DNA from 3 places in the Providencia stuartii genome. Region 1 is predicted to be linked to each of the others. Evidence: predicted binding sites of a transcription regulator. Region 1 holds the regulator's gene; each other region holds the start of a gene.

Region 1 (3,292 bases):
AAGACCTCTATACGTTGTTGGATATCCGCAAGATAGTCTTGCGATGCGACTTCAATATCTAACCAAATAGGTGGGGTGTCAGGCGTATGTTTTAATGTCTTTAATTGCTTTTCAATGTCAGCAAGTGAGCCTTTTAATGTTTGTAGTGGCTGAAATAGAGGAATAGGGAGCTGACAAATTTGTGAGATTTGATGGCCGTCAAACTCCACCATACAGACACTTTTTTGTTGCTGAGCCTCATCAAAACTTAGAGCAATAGGAGAGCCAGAGTAACGGATATGTTGCTGTCCCCCAATCGTTTGTGGGCGGTGAATATGCCCTAATGCGATGTAATCAGCAGGAGGAAATGCGCCGGAAGGGAATGCATCCAAGCTACCAATATAGATATCGCGCACAGAATCGGACACTTCGGCGCCGACAACCGTTAGGTGGCCAGTGGCAATAATAGGGATATCTAATCCGAGTGATGCCCGTTGTTGTACTGCTAGTTGATAGCTATTTTGGTAATACTCGCTAATCGCGGTCTGTAGTGATAGCTGTTTTTCTTCGCTGCTTTGTCCTGCCACGCTCAATTGAATATCTCTTGGTCGTAGAAAAGGAATGGCACAAAGTAGTGCCCCAGGTTGGCCTTGTGCATTTTTTAAGGTGATCACCTGTGGATGGCTGCCAGAGGTGACAACCTGGGTATTTAAATACGCAAGCAACGAGCTGGTTTCGTTTAAGACCGAAACGGAATCATGATTACCACTCAGTATGACTAGCTGGCAGCCAGTTTGTTGGAGTGACACAACGAATTGGTTGTAAAGTTCTCTCGCATAGCTAGGCGGGGAGCCTGTGTCAAAAATATCTCCGGCAACGATCACGGCATTCACTTGGTATTGTTTAACTTGCTCAATCAGCCAAGTTAAAAAGTGTTGATGCTCAACAGCTCGGTTTTTGGTGAAAAAATATTGGCCAAGGTGCCAGTCGGAGGTATGAATGATACGCATAAGGGCTGATTCCTGCTGCTTGATAGAGTTGCGATGATGAGTATACCTTATTAGAGGTCGTTAATGGCAATATCAGAACAAATAGCGAATTGAGTGGGAAGAGATGTTAGGCATATTGCCCAGTAGATGATGATGCCGTATGAAGATAAATCCATTCACGGCATTATGTATGACAAGTTTATTTCACTAAAATGACAATTTACCACTAATATAGAAAAGAGTCGTGTCATTGGATGACAGGATTCATAATTCTGTCATAAAAGTGACGCATAATGGTTTCACTTTTAATAATCTCTTCTTATTTACAGGATTAATCATGGCAAGACGCATTCTAGTTGTTGAAGATGAAGCGCCCATCCGAGAAATGGTTTGTTTTGTACTGGAGCAGAATGGTTTTCAGTCTATTGAAGCTGATGATTATGATTCCGCGATTGCGCAGTTGGTTGACCCATTACCTGACCTAGTTCTATTGGATTGGATGATCCCAGGCGGATCCGGTATTCAAGTGATTAAGCACATGAAACGTGACAGTGATACTCGCGATGTTCCTGTGATGATGCTAACAGCAAGGGGAGAAGAAGAAGATCGCGTAAAGGGATTGGAAGTTGGTGCAGATGACTATCTAATCAAGCCTTTTTCGCCTAAAGAGTTAGTCGCGCGAGTAAAAGCCATTTTACGCCGTATTTCGCCAATGGCGACTGAAGATATTATTGAAATGAATGGGTTAACACTCGACCCAACGTCTCACCGCGTTAGCAGTAACGATGTGCCTATTGATATGGGGCCAACGGAATATAAATTATTGCATTTCTTTATGACTCACCCCGAACGCGTATATAGCCGTGAACAGTTACTCAATTATGTGTGGGGGGCGAATGTGTATGTTGAAGATAGAACGGTTGATGTTCATATTCGTCGTCTCAGAAAAGCATTAGAGACGGAAGGGCATGATAAAATGGTTCAAACGGTTCGTGGCACTGGCTATCGCTTTTCAGTGCGCTACTGAGAAATAACAGGAGATTCCAGTTTGCTTGAACGCTTATCATGGAAGCAGCTAGTTTGGGGGCTGTTTTTATTTATCTTACCAGCCTTAATATTGTCTATTTTCATCGGCCATCTAGCATGGCTTTTAGTGATTTCATTGGCGGCGGCCTTAATTTGGCATAGCTATAACCTGATGAAGCTTTCATATTGGTTATGGCTTGATCGCAGTATGCTTCCACCTGATGGCAAAGGGGGGTGGGAACCCATATTTTATGGCATCTACCAACTTCAACAACGAAACCGTAAACGCCGTCGTGAATTAGGCCAATTGATTAAACGCTTTCGCAGTGGGGCAGAGTCTTTACCGGATGCGGTTGTGATGATGACTCTTGAAGGTAACATTTTTTGGTGTAATCGGCATGCCCAGCACCTATTAGGTTTTCGTTGGCCGGAAGATAGCGGGCAACCTATTTTTAATTTATTGCGCTATCCTGACTTTAGTCGGTATTTCACGTTACAAAATTATGAGCAAGCGTTAACGATAGAGTTAAACAGTGGCGCTATTGTCGAATTTCGTATCTTGCCTTATAGCGAAGACCAGCTCCTAATGGTGGCTCGTGATGTCACTGAAAAGCGTCGCTTAGAAAAATCGCGTAGAGATTTCTTTGCGAACGTTAGTCATGAGCTACGGACACCGTTGACAGTCATTCAAGGTTATCTTGAAGTATTGGAAGACCAAGAAAATACTTCTCCGGCAAATAAAAAAGCCTTGATGGTGATGCAAGAGCAAGCACATCGGATGGATAATTTAGTGAAACAATTACTGCAATTATCTCGTATTGAAGTCGCGCCTCATATCAATTTAGATGAACAAGTGAATATTCCGGTCATTTTAAAAATGATAGAGCAGGAGGCAATAAGTTTAAGCCAAGGCCGACAGCAATTGGTATTTTCAGTGGATGAAAAGTTACGTGTTTATGGTAATGAAGAGCAATTACGTAGTGCGGTAGCGAACCTTGTCTATAATGCCATTATGCACACACCGGAAGGGACGACAATTCGTGTAGGTTGGCAAAAAACACATAATGGCGCGCGCTTTAGTGTGACAGATAATGGTGCAGGGATCCCCGCAGAGCATATTCCTCGCTTAACGGAACGTTTTTATCGTGTTGATAAAGCGAGGTCTCGCCAAACTGGTGGGGGGACGGGATTAGGTCTTGCTATCGTTAAGCATGCTTTGCAGCATCATAACAGCCAGTTAGTGATAACCAGTCAGTTAGGCAAGGGGAGTGAATTCTCATTTACCTTACCGCCAGTGT
Region 2 (3,292 bases), 200 kb from region 1:
AGAGCTGGTGTGCCGAATTCCTGCAACACGCCGCTATTTACGTTTAACGCCGGAACAAAGGCATCGTTTATTGAGTGTGTTGCAATTGTTCCACCAATTTATGGAAAAACATTATCTCAATCATTGAGTTTGAAATATTAATTTGATAGTAATGTTCGCTATTAAATTAGCTCTCAATGGAAGTTGATGTGAAATCGTTACCTTTAATTGGTTGTATTTTATTTTCGTCATCTGCGATGGCGGCGGTATCGGAGTGTATTCGTTTAGATGAATTATCTTCTTCTATTCAGGGTATTCATGATAGTGAAGGTCATAGCTGTTTATTCGTTGAAATTTCTGATAAACAGTATATCCGCCAAGAGGGGGATGGGATCTCAGATATCGTACTTACTGACAGTACTAAAACACCAATCCGTGTACTGCTGCAAAAAATGCCACACGCAGAGCCTCACTCCGTCTCTTATATTGTCCCTGCTCAGGGGCAATATTATCTCAATTTACAGGGCGCCCCTGCTCAGCCATGGAATCTTAAATTCAACTTATCGAATTACCAGCCTTTGGCGATTGAGGCAGAAAATAAAATTGATAGCCCTAAGTTACAGGCATTGATTGATAAACACCTGAAGGAGAAAACGACAGATGCTTTTTGGCGAGAGGTGAAAGAACAGGGAACCCCGCTCGTTGAGGAGTATAAGAAAGGGCAGCAGAAAGTCACTTTTTTATGGCGTGGAGCAAAAGCGAATGCTTATATTTTAGGTGCCCCTTCAGGTAACCATGAGACCATGGCTCATATACCGAATACGGATATTTGGTACCGCACTTTTATCGTGCCGAATGATACGTTATCGCAATATAAAATTGCGCCAGATGTGCCAAAAGTGACAGAAGGTGGGTTTGCGCAGCGCAAGGCAATTCTAGCAACAGCACAAGCGGATCCTTTCAACGCACAGGCGATCCCATCACTGCTAAATGATCGCTATAATCGTTTCTCATTATTGTCACTATCACCCGAAAAACGTCAATGTCACTTTGCTCAGATAGAAGGTCATCAACTTAATGGTCAATTGACATCATTTAGCTTCCACAGCAATGTGCTGAATAATGATCGACAAATTTATGTGTATCGCCCTAAGGCGGCCATGAAGCAACCTGCCGTATTCGTTTTGTTAGATGGGCAAATCTATCTACAAACATACAAAATGGCTGAATTTTTTGATAAGTGGATGTCAGAAGGAGCCATACCACCGATGTATGTGGTATTTGTCGATAGCATTAGCTCTGAGCGCAGAAATGTGGAGCTACCACCAAACGCTGAGTTCCCTGCTATGCTTGCTAAAGAGCTTATGCCTGTTTTAGCAACCAAAGGTATTCAAGCGCCTGCAAAATCCACCATTATTGCGGGGTCGAGTTATGGTGGTTTGGGGGCGACTTGGAATGCCCTGTCACATCCTGAATTATTCGGGAATGTCCTCAGTATGTCCGGTTCTTATTGGTGGGCACCTAAAGGCAAAGATCCTGAATGGCTAATCCGCGAAATCGAACAAATGTCGAAAAAACCGTTACGTTTTTATCTTGAGGCAGGGTTATTCGAACAGCGTGGTAGTTGGGGTGGGATAATCCAAAATCATTATCGATTATTGGATGTGTTAAAGCATAAAGGGTATCAAGTGGAGGCCGAAGAGCTTCCGAGTGGCCATGATTATGTTTCTTGGTGTGAAACCTTATATCAAGGGACTCGTTATTTGATGGCTGAACCACCGAAATAATAATGTCATCTATTAGTGATAGAAAATGCAAAAAGCAGTCTTTATTGGACTGCTTTTTTTGCATATTATGGCAATCGTCTTCTTTTCGACACAAAAGCGTCATTCAACTGTCATCTAGCAGGATTAGCATGCCAGTCATTATTTGAAGCAATTACATATTTAACTTCTTTTATTGGCAAGGAAATGATTATGATGAATCATTGCATGAAATCGATTCTAGCTGTAGCAGTAAGTTCAATAGTTTTTGGTAGTATTATTCCCGCCTCCGCATCCACGTCTAAAGATGATGCTGCTTTACAACACCGAGCTGCACAAGGTGATGTTACCCAATTTGGTGGTGCTCGTCGTTTAACCCAAGAACAAACAGATATTATGAAATCTGCGCTTCATAACGAGCAAGCGAAAAACGTGATTCTGTTTATTGGTGATGGTATGGGAGACTCTGAAATTACCGTCGCACGTAACTATGCAGAAGGCGCAGGTGGTTTCTTTAAAGGCATTGATGCATTGCCTATCACGGGTCAATATACTCACTATGCATTAAGTAAAAAAACACAAAAACCTGACTATGTTACCGACTCATCTGCTTCTGCAACGGCATGGTCTACTGGTGTAAAAACCTATAATGGCGCCTTAGGTGTCGATGTATTCGGTAAAGACCATGAAACCTTACTTGAGATTGCTAAACGTAATGGTAAAGCGACTGGTAATGTTACGACTTCTGAGTTGCAAGACGCGACACCTGCTGCACAATTTTCTCATGTGACAGGTCGTAAATGTTATGGACCTGAAGAAACGTCTGAAAAATGTGCAACCAATGCCTTAGAGAATGGTGGTCGTGGTTCAATCACTGAGCAACTACTGGTTACCCGCGCGGATGTCACGTTAGGGGGTGGTGCGAAGAGCTTTAAACAAGTTGCAAAAGCGGGTGATTACCAAGGTAAAACCTTAGAAGAGCAAGCAAAGGAACGTGGCTTTAATATTGTTCGTGATGCGAAATCCTTAGATGCAGTCACTGTTGCTAACCAAGACAAACCTGTTTTAGGCCTATTCCATGACGGTAATATGGCTGTTGCTTGGGAAGGCCCTAAAGCGACATATCATGGCAATATTGATAACCCGCCGCTTGAGTGTAAACCGAATTCTAAGTTAGATCCAAATGCGCCAACGTTGGCTCAAATGACTAAAAAAGCGATCGAGTTATTAGAAGTTAACCCTAATGGTTTCTTCTTACAGGTTGAGAGTGCTTCCATCGATAAAAAGAATCATAGCGCGAATCCATGTGGTCAAATTGGTGAAACAGTGGCGTTGGATGAGGCCGTACAGGTTGGTTTAGAGTTTGCGAAAAAACATGGGGACACACTAATTATTGTGACAGCTGACCATGCTCACTCTAGCCAAATTGTTCCTCAAGGCGTTAAAGCACCTGGCTTGACTCAAGCTCTGATTACAAAAGATGGTTCCGTCATGGTCGTTAACTACGGTAACTCTGAAACGGAGTCGCAGGAGCATACTGGCACTCAATT
Region 3 (3,292 bases), 660 kb from region 1:
GCTTTGTTTCTTTCTTTCGATGGTGAGATCCATACCCAGCCCTTAATCGATGCACTCTGGCAACAGGATAAAAAAGTCTACCTACCTGTATTACACCCCTTTAGCCGTCATCATCTGCTGTTTTTAAACTATGCGCCAACGACGCAATTAATCAAAAATAGATTTAACATCGATGAGCCACCACTCGATGTCACTCAAGTGCTACCTATCAATCAGTTAGATATCATGATGATCCCATTAGTTGCCTTTGATGAACAAGGCCAACGTTTAGGCATGGGGGGTGGCTTTTATGATAGAACCTTAGCTAACTGGCAACAGAAAGGCTTTTACCCCATTGGTTTGGCACACGATTGCCAGCGCGTTCCCTTGCTCCCTGTGGCACATTGGGATATCCCGCTACCTGAAATTATTACGCCCCAAAAAATATGGCACTGGTGATCCAGTGCCATCATGTGTATTCAATCTCGTTGGTTAACGATTAATATAATAATCGTGCGCGGATCGTTCCCGGCAATTGTTTCAATTTAACCAAGATATCGTCAGCGTGGTCAGGTTGTTGAGTGATAATATCAATAACAACGTAACCTACGTTTCCTGAAGTACGTAAATACTGACCAACAACGTTAATATTATTTTCAGTAAATACTTGGTTAATGCTATTCATCATACCAGGACGGTTTTCGTGAATATGCAGTAAACGGTTAGTATCTTCTGTATGAACTGGCAGAGAAACTTCAGGGAAGTTCACCGCAGAAAGCGTCGAACCATTGTCTGAATATTTCGCTAATTTACTTGCGACTTCTAGCCCAATATTTTCTTGCGCTTCTTCCGTTGAACCACCGATATGCGGAGTCAAAATCACATTATCAAATTTGATTAGCTCACTAATGAAGGGATCATTCGGATCATTATTAGCAGCAGGCTCAGTTGGGAAGACATCGACAGCGGCACCCGATAAATGTTTACTCTCAAGGGCATCGGCTAAAGCAGGAATATCAACGACTGTTCCGCGTGAAGCGTTAATGAAAATAGCCCCTGGCTTCATCAATTCAAACTGCTCTTTTGCAAACATATTCTTGGTGCTCGCTGTTTCAGGCACATGCAAGCTGACCACATCACTCATGTTCAATAGCTCAGCCATTGAGCGCACCTGTGTCGCGTTACCGAGAGGCAGTTTATTTTCGATATCATAAAAATAAACATCCATACCAATGCCTTCAGCCAATATACCTAGCTGAGTACCGATATGACCATAACCCACAATCCCTAGACGCTTACCGCGCGCTTCAAAACAACCTTTAGCTTGTTTTTCCCAAATACCGCGGTGCGCTTTCATGTTCGCTTCAGGTATGCGACGTAACAATAACAGTAATTGACCAAGCACCATCTCAGCGACAGAACGGGTATTTGAGAACGGTGCATTAAAAACTGGGATACCGCGTTTAGCCGCAGCATCTAAATCCACTTGGTTTGTACCGATACAAAAACAACCAACAGCAACCAATTTTTCAGCTGCTGCAAAAATGTCTTCAGTCAGATGAGTACGGGAACGAATACCAACAAAACGCGCATCTTTAATTGCTTCTTTTAATTCTTCGTCCGACAACGCACTTTTGTGATATTCAATGTTGGTATAACCTGCTGCTTTTAAATTATCAACCGCGCTTTGGTGAACCCCTTCCAATAGTAAAAATTTAATTTTGTCTTTTTCCAAAGATACTTTGACCATTTACCCTACCCTATCATGCTTAAGATTTGTAACAGATGAACTGACCGTGTACCAACATAGCAAAAAACGGCACAGTATCAATACAATCGTTTGCCTAGCCCCTCTCACTAAACGCGATGAAAAAGAAGTAATATGGTAGAAAATCAGGGTGAGTAACACAAAATAAGGATTTTGCCTGCACTATAAGCATTAGTGTGAGATATATCACCAAAATAATCATAAATAAAAATTAGTGAAATTTTTTACGGGTCAGTGATACCGCTAAAATAGATAACAAAAATCCATGCCACATAAAAAATAAGCCAACCACATAATGGCTGGCTTATCTGATTGACGGCTAGGTAAGGCGATGACAATCAAATCATGATTGTCATGCTAATTTATTTAATGGTTTTAACACCGGCAGACGTTCCCATTAAAACAACATCAGCACCGCGATTTGCAAATAGGCCTACCGTTACAACGCCTGCTATCCCATTGATTTTATTTTCAAGAGCAACGGGGTCAACAATGCTAAGGTTGTGAACATCTAAAATAACATTACCATTATCTGTCACAACATTTTGACGATATTCAGGTGTTCCACCTAACTTAACAAGCTCTCTCGCAACATAGCTACGCGCCATCGGGATCACTTCAACAGGCAGTGGAAATTTGCCCAATACATCCACTTGTTTTGACTCATCAACAATACAAACAAATGTTTTAGAAATAGCTGCAACGATTTTTTCACGTGTTAAAGCCGCTCCACCACCTTTGATCATATTCATATGATGGTCAATTTCATCTGCACCATCAACATAAACATCCAGTGAGTCGACATCATTACAGTCAAGTACAGGGATACCTAATGATTTAAGCTTAGCGGTTGATGCTTCAGAACTTGATACCGCGCCTTCAATTTGGCCTTTCATGGTCGCCAGTGCATCAATAAAATGAGAAGCAGTAGAGCCTGTGCCAACCCCCACGATCGTACCCGGTTTTACGTATTCTAATGCTGCCCAACCTACTGCTTTTTTTAGTTCGTCCTGAGTCATGCCCATGCCTTCTATTATTTTTCACAAGTAAATAAAGTTTGTTGAATAAGCCTATTATATAACGGACCCTTAACAAGGTCAGCTTTGTTCGTTGTATTCTGTGATTCACACATTGTCATCAATATTACAGGAGTTCTGAAATAAAATATGGCATAGTGAGTAGTAGAATAACAACAAGGAGAATACCCCCTAATGAAGCGCCCTGATTACCGCGCGTTGCAAGCACTGGATGCTGTCATTCGTGAAAGAGGATTTGAGAGAGCGGCTCAAAAACTGTGTATTACACAATCTGCGGTTTCACAGCGGATCAAACAATTAGAAAATCTATTTGGTCAACCGCTACTCGTTCGAACAGTTCCGCCACATCCCACAGAGCAAGGGCAAAAGCTATTAGCCTTACTCCATCAGGTAGAATTACTCGAAGAGCAGTGGCTAGGTGACGAAAATGGGGGTTCAACGCCACTATTACTTTCACTTGCGGTCAACGCCGACAGTTTGGCCACATGGCTATTACCAGCCCTGAATC

What was found. The regulator PhoB, encoded in region 1, activates phosphate uptake and scavenging genes when phosphate is short. The targets are predictions, from matches to a motif close to CTGTCATAAAACTGNCNNAT.
Region 2: the regulator PhoB is predicted to act here: its motif matches at 1,863-1,882, upstream of phoA (alkaline phosphatase).
Region 3: the regulator PhoB is predicted to act here: its motif matches at 1,745-1,764, upstream of serA (phosphoglycerate dehydrogenase).

Annotation. Positions count from the first base shown of each region.
Region 1 is NZ_CP119546.1:856,860-860,151, forward strand. It holds gene sbcD (exonuclease subunit SbcD) at 1-989, opposite strand, end outside; gene phoB (phosphate regulon transcriptional regulator PhoB) at 1,306-1,995, shown strand; gene phoR (phosphate regulon sensor histidine kinase PhoR) at 2,017-3,292, shown strand, end outside.
Region 2 is NZ_CP119546.1:655,551-658,842, forward strand. It holds gene P2E05_RS02795 (DUF3156 family protein) at 1-127, shown strand, start outside; gene P2E05_RS02800 (alpha/beta hydrolase-fold protein) at 189-1,766, shown strand; gene phoA (alkaline phosphatase) at 1,956-3,292, shown strand, end outside.
Region 3 is NZ_CP119546.1:1,520,158-1,523,449, reverse strand. It holds gene P2E05_RS06525 (5-formyltetrahydrofolate cyclo-ligase) at 1-438, shown strand, start outside; gene serA (phosphoglycerate dehydrogenase) at 479-1,729, opposite strand; gene rpiA (ribose-5-phosphate isomerase RpiA) at 2,110-2,766, opposite strand; gene P2E05_RS06510 (LysR family transcriptional regulator ArgP) at 2,959-3,292, shown strand, end outside.